Regions from separate parts of the Sporosarcina sp. NCCP-2331 genome, predicted to be linked through region 1. Evidence: riboswitches for the same ligand, from Rfam matches in the RefSeq annotation. Region 1 holds a riboswitch; each other region holds the start of a gene.
What was found. A riboswitch is a leader RNA that binds a small molecule or an ion and turns the genes downstream of it on or off. The one in region 1 is predicted to bind thiamine pyrophosphate.

Region 2: another riboswitch for thiamine pyrophosphate. It lies ahead of thiC (phosphomethylpyrimidine synthase ThiC); the one in region 1 lies ahead of NCCP2331_RS02845 (thiamine phosphate synthase).
Region 3: another riboswitch for thiamine pyrophosphate. It lies ahead of thiM (hydroxyethylthiazole kinase); the one in region 1 lies ahead of NCCP2331_RS02845 (thiamine phosphate synthase).
Region 4: another riboswitch for thiamine pyrophosphate. It lies ahead of NCCP2331_RS11230 (3-oxoacyl-ACP reductase); the one in region 1 lies ahead of NCCP2331_RS02845 (thiamine phosphate synthase).

What each region holds. Positions count from the first base shown of each region.
Region 1 is NZ_BRCD01000003.1:95,702-99,803, reverse strand. It holds gene NCCP2331_RS02855 (heavy metal translocating P-type ATPase) at 1-1,647, shown strand, start outside; gene NCCP2331_RS02850 (Crp/Fnr family transcriptional regulator) at 1,625-2,323, shown strand; TPP riboswitch at 2,396-2,504, shown strand; gene NCCP2331_RS02845 (thiamine phosphate synthase) at 2,582-3,172, shown strand; gene thiS (sulfur carrier protein ThiS) at 3,190-3,396, shown strand; gene NCCP2331_RS02835 (thiazole synthase) at 3,393-4,102, shown strand, end outside.
Region 2 is NZ_BRCD01000009.1:106,396-110,497, reverse strand. It holds gene NCCP2331_RS07340 (L-lactate permease) at 1-697, shown strand, start outside; gene thiC (phosphomethylpyrimidine synthase ThiC) at 941-2,713, opposite strand; TPP riboswitch at 2,836-2,951, opposite strand; gene NCCP2331_RS07330 (methylated-DNA--[protein]-cysteine S-methyltransferase) at 2,997-3,536, opposite strand; gene NCCP2331_RS07325 (DMT family transporter) at 3,529-3,843, opposite strand; gene NCCP2331_RS07320 (DMT family transporter) at 3,846-4,102, opposite strand, start outside.
Region 3 is NZ_BRCD01000020.1:71,461-75,562, forward strand. It holds gene NCCP2331_RS12465 (sensor histidine kinase) at 1-131, shown strand, start outside; gene NCCP2331_RS12470 (DUF3238 domain-containing protein) at 162-1,358, opposite strand; TPP riboswitch at 1,552-1,658, shown strand; gene thiM (hydroxyethylthiazole kinase) at 1,718-2,488, shown strand; gene thiD (bifunctional hydroxymethylpyrimidine kinase/phosphomethylpyrimidine kinase) at 2,512-3,327, shown strand; gene thiE (thiamine phosphate synthase) at 3,328-3,990, shown strand; gene thiW (energy coupling factor transporter S component ThiW) at 3,998-4,102, shown strand, end outside.
Region 4 is NZ_BRCD01000017.1:71,634-75,735, reverse strand. It holds gene NCCP2331_RS11240 (acyl-CoA dehydrogenase family protein) at 1-1,365, shown strand, start outside; gene NCCP2331_RS11235 (hypothetical protein) at 1,424-1,708, opposite strand; gene NCCP2331_RS11230 (3-oxoacyl-ACP reductase) at 2,254-3,018, opposite strand; TPP riboswitch at 3,077-3,175, opposite strand; gene NCCP2331_RS11225 (CitMHS family transporter) at 3,235-4,102, opposite strand, start outside.

The sequences.
Region 1 (4,102 bases):
ACCTTTCTGTTCTTATTCGGTGCGATGCTCGAAATCCGAACAATGGAAAAAACGCGTTCATCCTTGAAAGCTCTTACCGATTTGGCACCGCTTGAAGCACATGTTGTCCGTGACGGAAAAACCTTTATTGTTCCAGTGGACGACATTGAAATCGGTGACCGGGTTGTCATCCGTTCAGGAGAAAAAGTTTCGGTCGACGGTCCGATTATTTCAGGAAACGCAACATTGAATGAAGCGGCCATCACAGGTGAATCAGTGCCTGCGAGCAAAATGCCGGATGATCAAGTGTTCAGCGGGACCATCGTCGAACAAGGATATATAGAAGTGATCGCTGCACGAGTTGGCGATGACACGACTTTTGCCCGTATTATTGAACTCGTGGAAGAAGCGCAGGAATCCAAGTCAAAAACCGAAAAGTTTCTCGAACGCTTCGCTAATATCTACACACCGTCCATCGTGGTTTTATCCGTACTCGTCTATCTGTTCACTCGCAATATGGAAATGACTTTAACTTTCCTCGTCATCGCCTGTCCCGGCGCGCTTGTCATTTCTGCCCCCGTTTCAATTGTCGCGGGGATCGGCAACGGAGCCCGCAACGGAGTATTGGTCAAAGGCGGCGAAGTGATGGAACAGCTGGCGAAAATCGATACAGTTGTCTTCGATAAAACCGGCACATTGACAAAGGGACGTCCCGAAGTAACCGATGTGTGCGGATGGGGTATAGAGAATAAGGAGTTATTGCGTCTGACGGCCGAAGCGGAAATGATTTCCGAACACCATTTAGGTCAGACGATCGTTAAGGAAGCAAAGAAACGTGCCATTCGTTTGGTAAATCAACCAGAGGATGCAGAAGTGGTCAGGGGCAACGGAATATTGTCTACAATAGAAGGAAAGCGTTTGGCTGCCGGCAATCGCAAATTAATGGAAGCACAAGGCATATCCATTCCTTTTGACGTGGAAGAATATGCACTTAAACGCGAAAAAGCAGGAAATACGGCGATCTTTGTTAGTATTTCCCGGGAAATAGCAGGAATTATCTCGATTGCTGATCAAATACGTCCAGAAGCTGCCGAAGCGCTGGCTAAGTTGCGGAAAAATGGAATCAGCCAAATGATCATGCTGACAGGCGACAACCGACACACAGCACAGCTAGTCGGCGAGCAACTTGGCCTTGACGCTGTATATGCCGAACTATTACCCGAAGATAAGGTAGCAGCGGTCCAGCGTTTGAAAGAACAGGGTCACCATGTCGCAATGGCAGGCGACGGAATCAATGATGCCCCCGCTATCGCTACAGCGGACATCGGACTCGCCATGGGGGAAGGCGGCACAGATATTTCGATGGAGACGGCAGATATCGTCTTGATGGCAGACCGGCTCGATCAGTTCTCCCATGCTTATGCTTTAGCGAAAACCACTGTACGGAACATGAAGCAGAATACCTTCTTTGCGGTCGGCACCGTATTCCTCCTGTTGCTCGGTGTACTGCTCGGCAAGGTGTTCCTCTCTTCCGGCATGCTCGTCCATGAAGTGAGTGTACTTCTCGTCATCTTGAACGCGATCCGGTTAATACGCTATACTAGCGACAAACCAATGAAACAGAATAAAAGTGAGGTGATACCGAATGAACCAAGAATCACATTGTGAACTGGGCGCGAAAGAACATCATCATTCCTGCGTTGCGCTCGTCCCTCTCTTCAATCATTTGGATGAGCAACAGATGGACCAAATTGTCGAACTTGCCCACAGCGTGAACTACCCGCGCGGAGAAACGATTTACCATAGCGGCGACCGGTCTGAAGGCTTGTATATTTTGCATAAAGGGCGAATTAAGGTCTACCGTCTGTCAGAAAACGGCAAGGAACAGCTTGTCCGCATTCTAGAACCCGGGGATTTCACAGGGGAACTGTCTTTGTTCGATGCGAAACCGCATGACGCCTATGCGGAGACATTGGAAGGCGTTGAATTATGCATTATCCAGCGGGATGAAATGCAGCAGCTCCTGCAGACACACCCCGCTATTTCATTAAAGATGCTGACGGAATTCTCTTCCCGCCTCGCAGATACAGAACAGCGGGCCGCCCGAATCGCCATGGAATCAGCTGAAACCCGCCTTGCATTGTATTTAGCGGATCTGTCTGAAGAACAGCAGCAATTGACCGTCGAACTGCCGATGAGCCGAAAAGATCTTGCATCCCATCTTGGTACGACTCCTGAAACGATCAGCCGGAAATTAAGTGCATTCGAAGAACAAGGATGGATTCACCAGGCCAGTTCCAAAACCCTGGAAATCATCGACCTAGACTCTTTATTACTCGTTTAGCAGTCGGAAAATCGGCATACCTCTTTTCTTTCAATCTGGTAAGTGCTATGCTGTTAGTGAAAATCATAATCTTTTGACCATTAGGGGAATCCTTTACAAGGACTGAGAAAAGAGTGCGGCTCTGAAACCCTTATCACCTGAACAGGTTTGTACCTGCGGAGGGAAGTGGCAAGTGTTTTGGCGTATTCTCATGCATGCTGACACATCCAACCACTTTCCGATTCGGGAAGTGGTTTTTTCATTTGGAGGCGAACGGCAATGAAATTAATCGGGATTACGGATGATCGTCATTCTGTTGACGAATTGCTGCTCAAGCTGCGGCAGACAGAACCTTATATCAATGCATTCATTCTGCGGGAGAAGTCTAAGTCGGATGAACAGCTGGAAAAACTGATTTTCCGCCTCACCGCCAGCGGATTCCCGCCGGATAAATTAATTATGCATGCGCGTCCCAGCCTCGCGGAATCGCTGTCCATCTCCTGCCAGCTGACGGGTTTCGGCATGTCAGCGAATGATGTGCGGGCCGCTTTCCCTTCATTGAAATTCGGGTGTTCCGTCCATTCATTGGAGGAGGCGTGCAAAGCGCAGGCAGCAGGAGCGAATTGGCTGCTGTACGGTCATATTTATCCGACAGCTTCGAAAAAAGGACTGACTCCGCGGGGTACGGATGAGCTTTTTGAAATAGCTGCATCATGTTCTGTCCCCGTTTATGCAATCGGTGGAATTCAGCCGGTACATCTGCCATTTCTTAGAGAACATGGGGTCTGCGGCGCGGCAATCCTGTCTCCTCTCAGCAATCCGGATGCGGTGGACACAGTGAAAATGTATGTACATGCAAGGGATTTATAGAAAGGGAGAGATCATCATTGGATAAAACGATTGATTTAAACGGCAAGTCGTATTCGGTGGTTCCTGAAGTAGAAACGGTGCAGCAGTTATTAGAATATTTGAAGCTTAGCGACCGAATTTTAATCGTCGAGAAGAACAAAGAGATTTTGCAGAAGGATCATTATGGCGCACCAATCATGGACAGAGACCAAATTGAAATTATACATTTTGTAGGAGGCGGATGAGTATGTTACAAATCGCAGATAAGAAGTTTTCTTCACGTTTATTATTGGGAACAGGTAAATACCCTTCATTTGAGACACAGAAACAGGCAGTCGCGGTGTCGGAAGCTGATATTCTGACGTTCGCCGTGCGCCGGATGAATATTTTTGAAGCGTCACAGCCGAATTTCCTGGAGCAATTGGATTTGGACCGTTATACCCTGCTGCCGAATACAGCGGGGGCAAGCACAGCGGAAGAAGCAGTGCATATCGCAAAGCTCGCAAAAGCATCGGGGCTGTGCGATATGGTGAAAGTGGAAATCATCGGCTGCAGCCGCTCTCTGCTGCCGGATCCTGTCGAAACACTGCGTGCGTCGGAAATGCTGCTTGAAGAAGGATTCATTGTTCTTCCGTATACGTCTGACGATGTGGTGCTGGCAAGAAAGCTTTGCGAGCTCGGTGTACATGCCATCATGCCGGGCGCCGCGCCAATTGGCTCAGGTCATGGAATCCTGAATCCGTTGAATCTTTCTCTGATTATTGAACAGTCTAATGTGCCGGTCATTGTCGATGCGGGAATCGGTTCTCCTAAAGATGCAGCTTACGCGATGGAGCTTGGAGCGGACGGTGTGTTATTGAATACGGCCGTTTCCGAAGCGGCGGATCCTGTGAAGATGGCGCTGGCAATGAAATTGGCGATTGAAGCGGGACGTCTCGGCTACAGAGCGGG
Region 2 (4,102 bases), on a different contig from region 1:
TCCGGGCTTCTTTTTCATCATCGCTTCATTATTCGGCTACTTCTTGCACCGGATGAAGCCTAAAGAATATGCAATGGCCTGGAAAAATTCATTTGTAACTGCTGTTACTGCCGGTGTTGCCTTAATTTTTGCCGTGCCGATGATCAAGGTTTTCTTGAATACATCTCTTGCTGCCGGCAAAGTCGCAGTGGATAATGCGGCACTCGCCGGGCAAAATATGCCGCTTGTGCTGGCGGAAAGTGTCTCTGTCATCACTGGAGAATTCTGGCCGCTCGTTGCTCCGATTGTCGGAGCACTCGGCGCATTCATCGCAGGCAGCAATACATTCAGTAATATGATGTTTTCTCTGTTCCAGTTTGGTACAGCCGGCAATATAGGGCTCGATACAGCACAGGCGGGTATTGTTGTAGCTATGCAGGCTGTCGGCGGCGCAGCCGGAAATATGATCTGTGTGCATAACGTGGTTGCCGCTTCTGCAACGGTAGGACTGATCGGCAAAGAAGGATTGCTGATCCGACGTGTGCTATTCCCGCTCAGTTACTATTTATTGACCGCTGGTTTTTTTGGAATGGCATATATCCATGGCTTCCTGAATATCTGGCTGATCATTGCGATCGCCATCGCGGCGGCGTACATTTTCAAAATGGCGACAGATAAACAAACATTATCCGGAGAAACATTACGTCAGCCATCATAATAGCAATTAATAATAAAAGAGCCCATAACGGCTCTTTTTGTTTTGCATTTATCGTTCTTAATAATGAATACTCTCCACCTTCATGCATATACGGCACTCTCTATGCGATAAAGTTTCCTTATATTCATGAGTACATTCCGTTTGCAGTCGGTGCAGTTGTTCTTCTAAATGACGCAGACCGTGGCGTTGTACAGCTATATGACGGACTAACTGTTTTACTGCAGACAATTGTTCCACTCCTCATCAAAGATAAATTTCTGCACCGGCTTTTTTAAATTCCTCCGCTTTCTCCTGCATTCCCTGTTCAATCGCCAGCTTCTCTTCCAAACTGTTTTCATCTGCATATTTACGTATGTCATGTGAAATACGCATGCTGCAGAATTTCGGTCCGCACATCGAACAGAAGTGAGCGACTTTCGCACCTTCAGCCGGCAGCGTTTCATCATGATATTCCATTGCACGTTCAGGATCCAAACTCAAATTAAATTGATCTCTCCAACGGAACTCAAAGCGCGCTTTTGACAGTGCATTATCGCGTTTTTGCGCATTCGGATGACCTTTTGCCAAGTCTGCAGCGTGTGCGGCAATCTTATACGTGATGACACCCTCCCGAACATCGTCTTTATTCGGCAGTCCGAGATGTTCTTTCGGCGTCACATAACACAGCATCGCCGTTCCGAACCAACCGATCATCGCCGCGCCGATTGCGGACGTGATATGATCATAAGCCGGCGCGATGTCTGTTGTCAGTGGACCTAATGTATAGAAAGGGGCTTCCTGACAGATTTCCATTTGCTTATCGACATTCTCCTTAATCAAATGCATCGGTACATGACCCGGTCCTTCAACCATTACCTGCACATCATGCTCCCAGGCAATCTTCGTCAATTTACCCAGCGTTTCAAGCTCCGCGAATTGTGCCTCGTCATTGGCGTCCGCAATCGATCCGGGACGCAAGCCGTCTCCAAGTGAAAAAGCAACATCATATTGTTTCATAATTTCACAGATTTCCTCAAAATGTGTGTAAAGAAAACTTTCTTCATGATGCAGCATGCACCATTGCGCCATGATTGAACCGCCGCGCGAGACGATACCTGTCACGCGATTCACTGTCATTGGTATATAACGAAGCAGCACTCCTGCGTGAATTGTGAAATAGCTGACACCCTGCTCTGCCTGTTCAATCAATGTATCGCGGAATACTTCCCATGATAGATCTTCGACTTTGCCATTCACCTTTTCGAGTGCCTGATATAAAGGAACCGTTCCAACCGGCACAGGTGAATTGCGGATGATCCACTCGCGAGTTGTATGGATATTCTTTCCCGTCGATAAATCCATGATATTGTCTGCACCCCAGCGAGTTGCCCACGTCATCTTCTCCACTTCCTCTGCTATCGAGGAGGATACCGCTGAATTTCCGATATTTGCATTGATCTTTACGTGGAAGCGGCTGCCAATAATCATCGGTTCCGCTTCAGGATGATTAATGTTGGACGGAATGATCGCCCGGCCCCTTGCCACCTCATCGCGCACAAGCTCCGGCTCTACGCCTTCACGAATCGCTATAAACTCCATCTCCGGGGTGATCATTCCTTTTCTTGCGTAATGCATCTGCGTAACATTCTGACCTTTTTTCGCTCTCAAGGGCTTACGCTTCAGCAATGGAAACTGTGCATCATTCTTCATTTGTTCCAATGAACGAAACCCGTTATCCTGAGGCTGCACTTGCCGCCCTTCGTATTCTTCCGTATCTCCGCGTTCCTCAATCCAATTTTTCTTAATGGCTGGAAGTCCCTTTTGAATATCGGCCTTATAGCCTGCTTCTGTGTACTTTCCGCTCGTATCATAGACGCGAAACGGTTCATTTGGAAACTCCCCTTGATCCGTCACGGTAGGCGATAATTGAATTTCCCGCATCGGTACGCGCAAGTCCTCCCGGCTGCCTTGGATATAAACTTTGCTGCTGGCCGGAAAACAGCTGTGAATGTGAATCTCTTCTGTCGTTTGTTTCATTTTGTCATCGTCTCCTTTTTGAGGGCAGACCATGACTCCATCCGAGTAAAGGGAATCAGCGACAAAAAAGACCAGATCCGTAAAAGGACCTGGTCTTCAAAAACGCATAAATAAACACGCTGATTGAAAAATGAAAACTTCCCTACGCTGGTACGAGCCAGATCAGGTCCAAAGAGTTCGGAATGCATACAGTCATTCCATCTCAGTCCAGTCACGCCGGACACCCCTAGTTATGATTATTGAATTGTCGAACAACTACAGTGTAGCACAGTCTTTTTCTTTGTCAATAAGAGGAGCCGAGCGTATTTTGCTCTAAACGAATCAAATGTTCTTTCCATTGCGGGCCGTCCCGATAACCGGACAGGCTTCCGTCTTTTGCGATGACCCGATGGCAGGGAGTCATCAGCAAAAGCGGGTTTTTTCCAATTGCGGATGCGACTGCACGGACAGCGGCAGGACGTCCGATCTGTTCTGCTATCTCTGAGTAGGTAACCGTTTTCGCATAGGGAATCGCACGCAGCGCTTTCCATACAGTCAGTTGAAATGGCGTGCCGATACAGTCAATCGGCGAATCAAATTGTTGTGCTTCGCCAGATAAATACTTCTTTATTTCAACAGCACTTGCAGCTAATCTGTCAGTATCTTCTCTCATTTCCACCACGCCTGTCTGTTTAAACAGCCATTCCTTCATTCGCTCTTCGCTGTCCTCTGCAAGTCCGATATAACAGACTCCCTTTTCATTTGCAGCCAGTGTCACACAGCCGTCTTCTACTTCAAAACGCGTCCAATAAACCATCCCGCTCACTGCCTTCCGTTCAACCAAATAATTTCAATCCCACAGCACCTATGATAATCAATGATAAAAAGAATAATCTTTTCACACTTGCGGATTCCTTGAATATCAAAATTCCGGCAAGCACAGCACCGGCTGCACCAAGCCCGGTCCACACCGCGTAGGCCGTACTCATCTGTATTTCACGCATCGCCAGCGAGAGAAATATAAAACCAAAACCAAAAACACCGACGATCAGCAGCAGCCGTTTCACTGTGCGTTTCTGTAAATAATAATTAATGCACATAACGCCAAAAATCTCACCGAGACTGGCGATTGCCAAGTAAAACCAAGCCATCGTCAGCTGCCTCCTTCCGCTTCATCCGTCGTCAATTTAATACCGACAACGCCGATCACAATGAGCCCGATGAATGACAGCGTAATCCAAGTGAAGCCTGCATGAAAGACGAGGATATCGACTAATAAAATAGCCGCAGCACCCGATCCTGTAAATACAGCATACACTGTCCCTGAAGGCAGTTTTTCACATGCCTTGATGATAAAATAAAAACTAAAAATAATCGCTGCACCGGTTCCTGTCCATTGCAGTGCAGTCT
Region 3 (4,102 bases), on a different contig from region 1:
CCACTCCGTATGGTGAATTCGGGCTTGGTCTGTCAATTGTTAAACAGCTAGTTATTCTCCATGGAGGCACCATTGAAGTGCATAGCGAAAAAGGTCAGGGAACGAAATTTTCCATCCGTCTGCCAAAATGAAAAGCCGCTCAATAAGCGGCTTTTTCCTGTTTAATTACATGTCATAAAACGCCAATAATTATCCCCTGGCACGCCGGATAAATATGCCAGCCCATCACTTTCTGAGCGATGAATCGTCTGCCAGTCCGCATCGTCAAGCGACAGATAGATTTCATGATGAGGCGCATTGTTATGATAGCCCACCAAGTCAATATTTCCATCGCAGTCCAGATGGCCTTTCACCTCATAGTGAATCGGCGGTGAAGCAGTGAGCGGATTTCCTACATCATGGTTAATCTCAAAATTGATTTCTTTCGGCTCACCTTCAAGACGCTTAATTACAATTCCGTCCACTGATGCATGACCGTGGCGTTTATACCGCTTTAAATAGTTCAGCCCAATCGACGGACCGACTGATTTCGTGAATTGAAGCGGGCTTTCTTTGCCGTCAAACTGCCCTTCCATGTTCACCCGCGTCCGAAAACTCTTTCCTTCCGGGTCGAAATCACGGTCATCTCCAGTAAAATAAGGCAACGGCGAAAGCAGATTCGGATTTTTCAGGATATCTTCCTTCAGAAATGTGGTATAACGGAATTTCCATTGGTCCAACTGCTTTACCTTTTTCCGCTTTGCGACCGGCTGCAGTAATTGATCGCGGCGTTTCACGTGTACAGTAAACGTATAGACTTCCTTCGTCGGTTCGCTCTCCGGATTATTCGGTGTAACAGCGTCAAATACTTTCGCCGCAATCGACTTGCTGACATTCATTCGATGATTACTGTCAATCAACGGGCGTGTACCTGAAATGCTGTAGGTAACGGACTCAGATAAAGAGCATTCCCGGTCAATGAAGCGATTGTCTTCTACCGTCTGCAAATACTTGCCATTTCGGTAAATATCGAACTTCTTCACTCCTTTGATCCATTCCCAGGACAGTGCGATTTGTGAAGCGGCGGCAATAGTCGTGATGACGATCCGCTGCAAAGGATGCTCGCCTTCCATAGTCGGCGTCAGCGCGGAGGTCTGCATCACAATGACGTCCCTGACCTGATTATCCTCTACACGCTCAACTGTGTATTGAAACGGATGTCTCGGATCTAATTCTCCGTCTGTAAATTCCGCAGCTGTTCCTTCATATACTTGCTGCTCGTTTTTATAGACACGGTAATATCCTCCTGCATCACTCCAAGAAAAGGTCAGTTCATCTAACGAATGGGTCATACTTTGAATTTCAAATAAAGGTTTCATTTATCATCTGCTCCTTTTTATCTATTATGCATAAATCTTCTGTTTCACTTCAGACAATTATACATCTTCCGACTTAGTTGCCATGCCGTTTTTCTTGTGCTCAACCGATCATTTTATATTATTTATCCTTCACATTCCTGTCTGGTTTTATCCTTTATAAAATTTTATGATACAATTAATGTATCTGAATCATATTCACCACTAGGGGTGCTTTAATTTTTACGAGCTGAGATGCTGTCTGGCAAACCCTTGGAACCTGTTCTAGTACTTGCTAGCGGAGGGAAGTGGGTAGTTTTCATACCCTGCCCATCTTTGTATGGGTTTTTTGTATATATACCTTTATTGAGAGGAAGGGAAACATGAAGCTAATTCAACATCTTAGAAAAGAACAGCCGCTCGTTCATTGCATCACGAACTTTGTAGTGGCAAACTTTCAAGCAAATGGACTGCTCGCAATCGGTGCATCGCCTGTAATGGCGGATGCAATAGAAGAAGCTGAAGATATCGCAAAAATTGCTTCCTGCAGTATTTTGAATATCGGCACGCTGAAGCAGCAAACTGTCGATGCCATGATCCTCGCCGGCAACAGTGCAAGAACAGCCGGAAATCCTGTCGTGCTTGATCCTGTCGGTGCTGGAGCTACAGCGTTTCGAAAAGCAAGCGTTCTCAAAGTGCTGGCTGCAGTTGATGTCACCCTCATCCGCTGCAATGCCGGCGAACTCGCAGCCATAGCCGATGTCCCATGGAAAGCGAAAGGCGTAGATGCGGGAGAAGGCAGCGCAGATATAGAAGCAATCGCGAAAAAGGTTGCCATCGGCCACAGTTGTTTAGTTGCTGTGTCAGGTCAAACAGATATCGTTACGGACGGTCATCGTTCATTGTTTATTGAAGGCGGACATCCTTCTATGACTGAGATCACTGGAACAGGCTGTCTGCTAAGCTCAGTAGTTGGTGCTTTCCTGGCAGTAGGAAGCGAATCGCCGCTGGAAGCAGCTGCTGATGCGCTTTCATTTTATAAACGGGCAGGCGAAGTTTCAGCCGGTATTTCAGCAGGACCCGGCGATTTCGCAGTAAATTTCTTAAACACATTACATACACTGGATCGGGACCATAACACGTTTTTAGTGTAACTAGGAGTAAGGGGGTTTTTTCATTGACGGTAAATGTAGCATTGACTATTGCGGGATCAGACAGCGGAGGCGGCGCCGGTATCCAGGCAGATTTGAAAACATTTCAAGAACTTGGTGTGTTCGGCACTTCTGTTCTGACGGCTGTAACTGCACAAAACACTCATGGCGTTCACGGTGTCTATCCTGTGCCGACGGACGGCGTCACAGCCCAGATACGTGCTGTCTTGGATGATTTTGATGTAAAAGCATGTAAAACAGGGATGCTGTTTTCAGCTGAAATTATCATTGCTGTTGCTGCTGTATTGAAGGAATATCCACCTTTCCCTCTTATAATCGATCCTGTTATGATCGCAAAAGGCGGTCATTCGTTATTGCAGCAAGAAGCAATCCAAGCAATGAAAGATCATCTAATACCGATGGCTGCAATCATCACACCCAATATTCCAGAAGCAGAAGTATTCACGAAAATGAAAATTGTCAGCGATGAAGACATTCAGCATGCTGCACAGAAAATCATTAGTATGGGGGCACATGCGGTCATTTTAAAAGGCGGTCATCGCTGCGACGTACTCGAAGCAAAGGATTACTACCTTGATTGTGAAGGACAATCTTTTACAATGACGACTCCTTGGGTACAGACGAAAGACACCCACGGGACCGGCTGTACATTTGCGGCAGCCTTAGCCGGATTTATCGCAAAGGGCTATTCTATGACTGATGCAGTTGCAGAAGCAAAACAATTTATCCAGGCTGCTATTGAACACGGCTTACGCCTGGGTTCTGGTCATGGACCGACAAATCACTGGGCTTACGGTCAGCTGAAAAAGGGGATGCACTAAATGCGCAGGGCAGACGTGCGGACAGCGATGGGTCTGTATTTTATTATGGGTACCCCGAATGTACACAATCAGGAGCCACTGGCTGTTTTAGAGGCTGCCCTCCGCGGCGGGATTACTTGCTTCCAGCTGCGTGAAAAGGGAGAAAATGCGTTGCAGGGAGATGCGCTGCTTGGATTTGCAAAAAAGTGTCAGGCATTGTGCCGGCTTTACCGCGTTCCTTTCATTATCAATGATGACGTCAATCTTGCGTTAGCCCTTAATGTTGACGGTGTCCATGTAGGGCAGGACGATGAACAGGCGGCTCTTGTGCGCAAGCGCATCGGTCCTGATAAATGGCTCGGCGTCTCTGCCCACAATCTGGATGAAATGAAGCTTGCTGAAGCAATCGGAGCTGACTATGTTGGAATCGGCCCGGTTTATCCGACTGCGACGAAATTAGATGCTTCCGTTGTTGTAGGCCCCGAATTGATTGGAGAAATGCGCAGTGCTTTTCCTGACATGCCGATTGTAGGAATCGGCGGCATTTCCTTGGCTAACCTCATCCCCGCCTTGCATGCCGGCGCAGACGGCGTGGCGGTCATCTCAGCCATCGCTTCCGCTGAAAACCCTCAGGAAGCAGCAAAGTCTTTTTCTAAAGAAATTACATTAATTCTAAATAAATGAGGTTGCGATGAATACAAGAAAAATGGTTTTTATGACGATGTTTGCGGCAATTGCTGTTGCCGGCTCTGCCTTTGTTTCATTTCCGGCGGGAATAGCGAGAGCCTATCCTATT
Region 4 (4,102 bases), on a different contig from region 1:
GTCCATAAAGAGATTCCAGGCCTCGGCCATAAGGGGAATTACACATATAGCTTTGCACAGGGGTATCTCCTGTCGCATGCGGAACCGGGTTTTTACTGTCCGGTCACGCTGACGATGGCGACAGCGTATTTGCTGGATCATTTTGCTGATGATGAAGTGAAAGAGCGCTTCCTGCCGCATGTCTGCGCGACGGGTGATATGCCTTTATTCGAAGGGGCGACGTTTTTGACAGAGCGCCAGGGCGGATCAGATGTCGGCGCAAATATTGTGCGCGCGGTGGAAGAAGACGGCGGATATCGTCTGTACGGAGAAAAATATTTTGCTTCGAATGCGGGGATGGCGGGCGTGGCAATGGTGCTGGCGAGGATGGAAGGTGCCCCGGAAGGATCGAGGGGTCTGACGTTGTTCGCGGTTCCGTGGCGCAATGAAGACGGGGAGCTGAACCATCTTCGTGTACGCCGTCTGAAAGATAAGCTTGGCGTGCGCGCAGTGCCTTCGGGCGAGGTGGAGTTTGAGGGAGCTGTCGCGTACGTCGTGGGAGATCCGGCAAGAGGGCTTGCTTATATGCTCGAAGCACTGAATCTGTCGCGTATTTGCAATGCCGTCGCTTCACTGGGCATCATGCGCAGAGCTTTACTTGAGTCCAATGCATATGCCAGCCGCAGAAACGCATTCGGACGGCGATTGACGGATTATCCGATGGTGCGCGATTCGCTTGGCAGGCTCCGTGCGAAACTGCATGCAGAAACGGTAACGGTATTTGATTTTATTAAGCTGTATGAGAATGTCACGAATGGCAAGGCGAGTGAGCGCGAACAGGTGCTGAACCGGCTTTTCATTGCGCTGATTAAGAAAGAAACGGCTGAGCAGTCGATTCATTTTTCGCATGAAGCGATTGAGATGCATGGAGGCAATGGTTATATCGAAGACTTTGTGACACCGCGTCTGTTGCGGGATGCACAGGTATTGACGGTATGGGAAGGCACGGCGAATATTCTGGCGCTGGAGCTGATTCGTTTAGTTTCGAAATATAACGTGCATGAATTATTTATTGAAGAAATGAAATCCCGTATTACGACGCTTGCCGACAATGAATGGAAGCAGGTGCTGGCGGCAGAGCTCGCTGATCAGCAAGAAGGACTCACGGCATTTGCAGGTTATGATCAGGCACTGCAGACGTTCGAAGCGAAAAATTGGATGAAACGGATGTCTGATCTGTATGAAAGTGTTGTGACGCTGGAGTGGGCGGATAAATACGGCGGGAAGTATGAAAAGCTGGCGGAAATATTTATGGAAAATACATGGAACTTGCGGAAGTCTGGCGGACCGATGAAAACGGTGGAGTATTTTGATGAAATGATGTGAAAAAAGACAGCAGGGCAGTCTGATGCTCTGCTGTCTTTTCCTGTATTCATCACGAGGGTCAGGTCCGATATTTCATCGTACAAATTTCGGACAACGGGATTTCATTAACAGTGGTATCTCCGGCGGGCTGGAAATGAACGGTTCGTGTGCTGCGGTTGAAATCTAAATAATAGCCGGTTCGTTTCGTATCTTTTGAATCAATCAGTGTGAGTATTACAGGCGTGCCCATCAGGAAATCGGTGATGATATGGACCAAATGCCGTTCTTCGTAACATTTCTTTTCTGGCCGGGAAACAGAGGGAGAGTCACAGCCGCTGCAAGGTCTGAATTTTCTGGATGCCATAAAAGTATGCACCTCCTTCATTTCTAGCTTATGTTGATATTTGAAGGAGAGCTGTGCCGTTTTGGCAGGGAAATTGCGTGCTATGAGCATTTGCGGAGGCTTCATGATCACTTGGCAGGGGAATATGATCACGTGCGGGGGCGCTATGAGCGCTTGGCGCATTGCTATGATCACGCGGCCGGATCCATGAGCGTTTGAAGGGTGTCCATGAGCATCGCTGAACTATTCGGGTTAAAATGACGGCAGTTTTATTTACGCATCGTGTGTGCTGAGGAAATTAGATATTTGCCTTGCACGCAGCATAACCAACCGCACCAAAAAAGCCGTTTGCCGCACCAAAACGCTCCTGAAGCGCGCCAAAAACAGTGACTGCCGCACATTTACGCCTTTGCGCCGCTCCAAACCGCCGTCCGAACGCGCCAAACAGGCCGACCACCGCACCATTGCCAAAAAGTCACTCCAAAAATTCCGCCAATGAAAAAGGCTGTCCTGGAAGAGCCAGACGATCATGACTCTTCCGGAACAGCCGGGTAATACTTTTACTTTTAATCCATCACCAATCCTCCATCGACCACAAGGTTCTGTCCTGTGATCGCACGGCTTGCGGGGGAAGCGAAGAATACTACGACGTCCGCCACTTCTTCGGGAGTCACAACGCGGTCGATCGGTGTGCTGGCTTTAATGATGTCGAAAACCGCATCCGGCGTGGCGGCGCTTGCGTCTGTTTTCAATAATAACCCGCCGGATACCATGTTGACCGTGATGCCGTCCGGTCCGAGTTCTTTTGCCATACTTCGTGTCATACCGAGGAGTGCTGCTTTGCTTGTGTTGTAATCGTGATAGGGAACTACCGGGTTTTGTACGAGATTTGTTCCGATGTTGATGATGCGTCCGAATTTCTGCTCATTCATTCCGTCCCTGACCGCCTGAAGCGTATGTAATGTTGCGCCGACAGAGCCTTCGAGCTGCTTCAAGTAATCCTGCCAGTCGATTGTATCGAGCTTTTCACGGTCATCTCCGTTGAATGAAAAGTCGATCAATGCATTGTTGACAACTGTTGTAATCGGCTTTCCGAAATGCGCCTTTGCCTCTTCGGCGAGCGACTGCAGTTCCTCTGGATTCCGTACATCCGCTTTCAGTGCGATCGCGCGGTCTGCACCGATTTCATTGACGACCTTCTGAGCTTTCTCTTCACTTTGGAAATAGTTCACTACAACTTTGGCTCCCGCTGCGCCGAATGCTTTCACGGTGGCCGCGCCCAAACCTCTGCTTGCTCCTGTTACTAATACGACCTGATCTTTTAATTCCAATGAATACAGCTCCCTTTTACATAACTTCATAGAAAAAGACCCCTGGGAGTCAGAGGCCGTTTAGAAAACGCCACTTCCCTCCGCCGGTGTTAACCGAATCAGGTTCAAAGGGTCGGAATAAATTCCTCTCAGCCAATCGGCGCCCCTAGTGATCTTTATATATATGTGTCTAGTAAGTATAGCATAATGGTAATATTCTGTGTTTAGCCGACTCTCTTAAAATGTAATTACACCAAGAGCCATCGTGATGAGGAACAAAACAATGCTGAATCCCCACATAATCAGGAATGAGTAACGAATATGTTTCCCCATCTCAAGACCCGCCAGCCCAAGTGCAAGCCAAAGGGCCGGAGAGAACGGGCTGACGAATGTTCCGATGATGTTTCCGACGATCAGCGCATAAGCAGCGGAAATCGAAGGGACACCAAATCCGGAAACAACTTGTTCCACGATTGGCAATAAAGCGAAATAATAAGCATCGGTACTCAACAATAAATCGAATGGAACGCCGAAGAATCCGATGATGATGTGTAAATAGGGCACGATGAATGCCGGTAGAATTTTTACTAGATCAGTAGCGATGGAATCCAGCATGTTGGCGCCGTTCAAGATACCTAAGAATGATCCGGCAGCCAAGATGATTGCAGCCATCAGCAAGGCATTCGGCGCATGTGCTTTGATCCGCTCCATCTGCTCAGTTACAGACCGGTAGTTCAAAGGCAGTGCAATACTGAAACCTATCATGAAGATAAAGCCGGCGGGAACTTTCCCCCAGACGAGCAGTCCGATGACTGTTACGGCAATAATGACGTTCAGCCACAGCATTTTCGGACGCTGCAGAGAATTAACAGTTTGTAGGGATTCCTCCTCGACATCGTCTTCTGTGAAATCCTCTTCTGCTCCATTGGCGAGGCGTTTCGCGATTCGGCGGTTTTCGCGCATACCTAGGACAAAAGCAACCGCGACTAACAGCAATAGACCGATGACCTGAATTTTAATCAGCGGGCGCCAGAGCTCCGTTACATCGACACCCAGTACAGCTGCCGCACGGCCAAGCGGACCGCCCCATGGCACCATATTGACA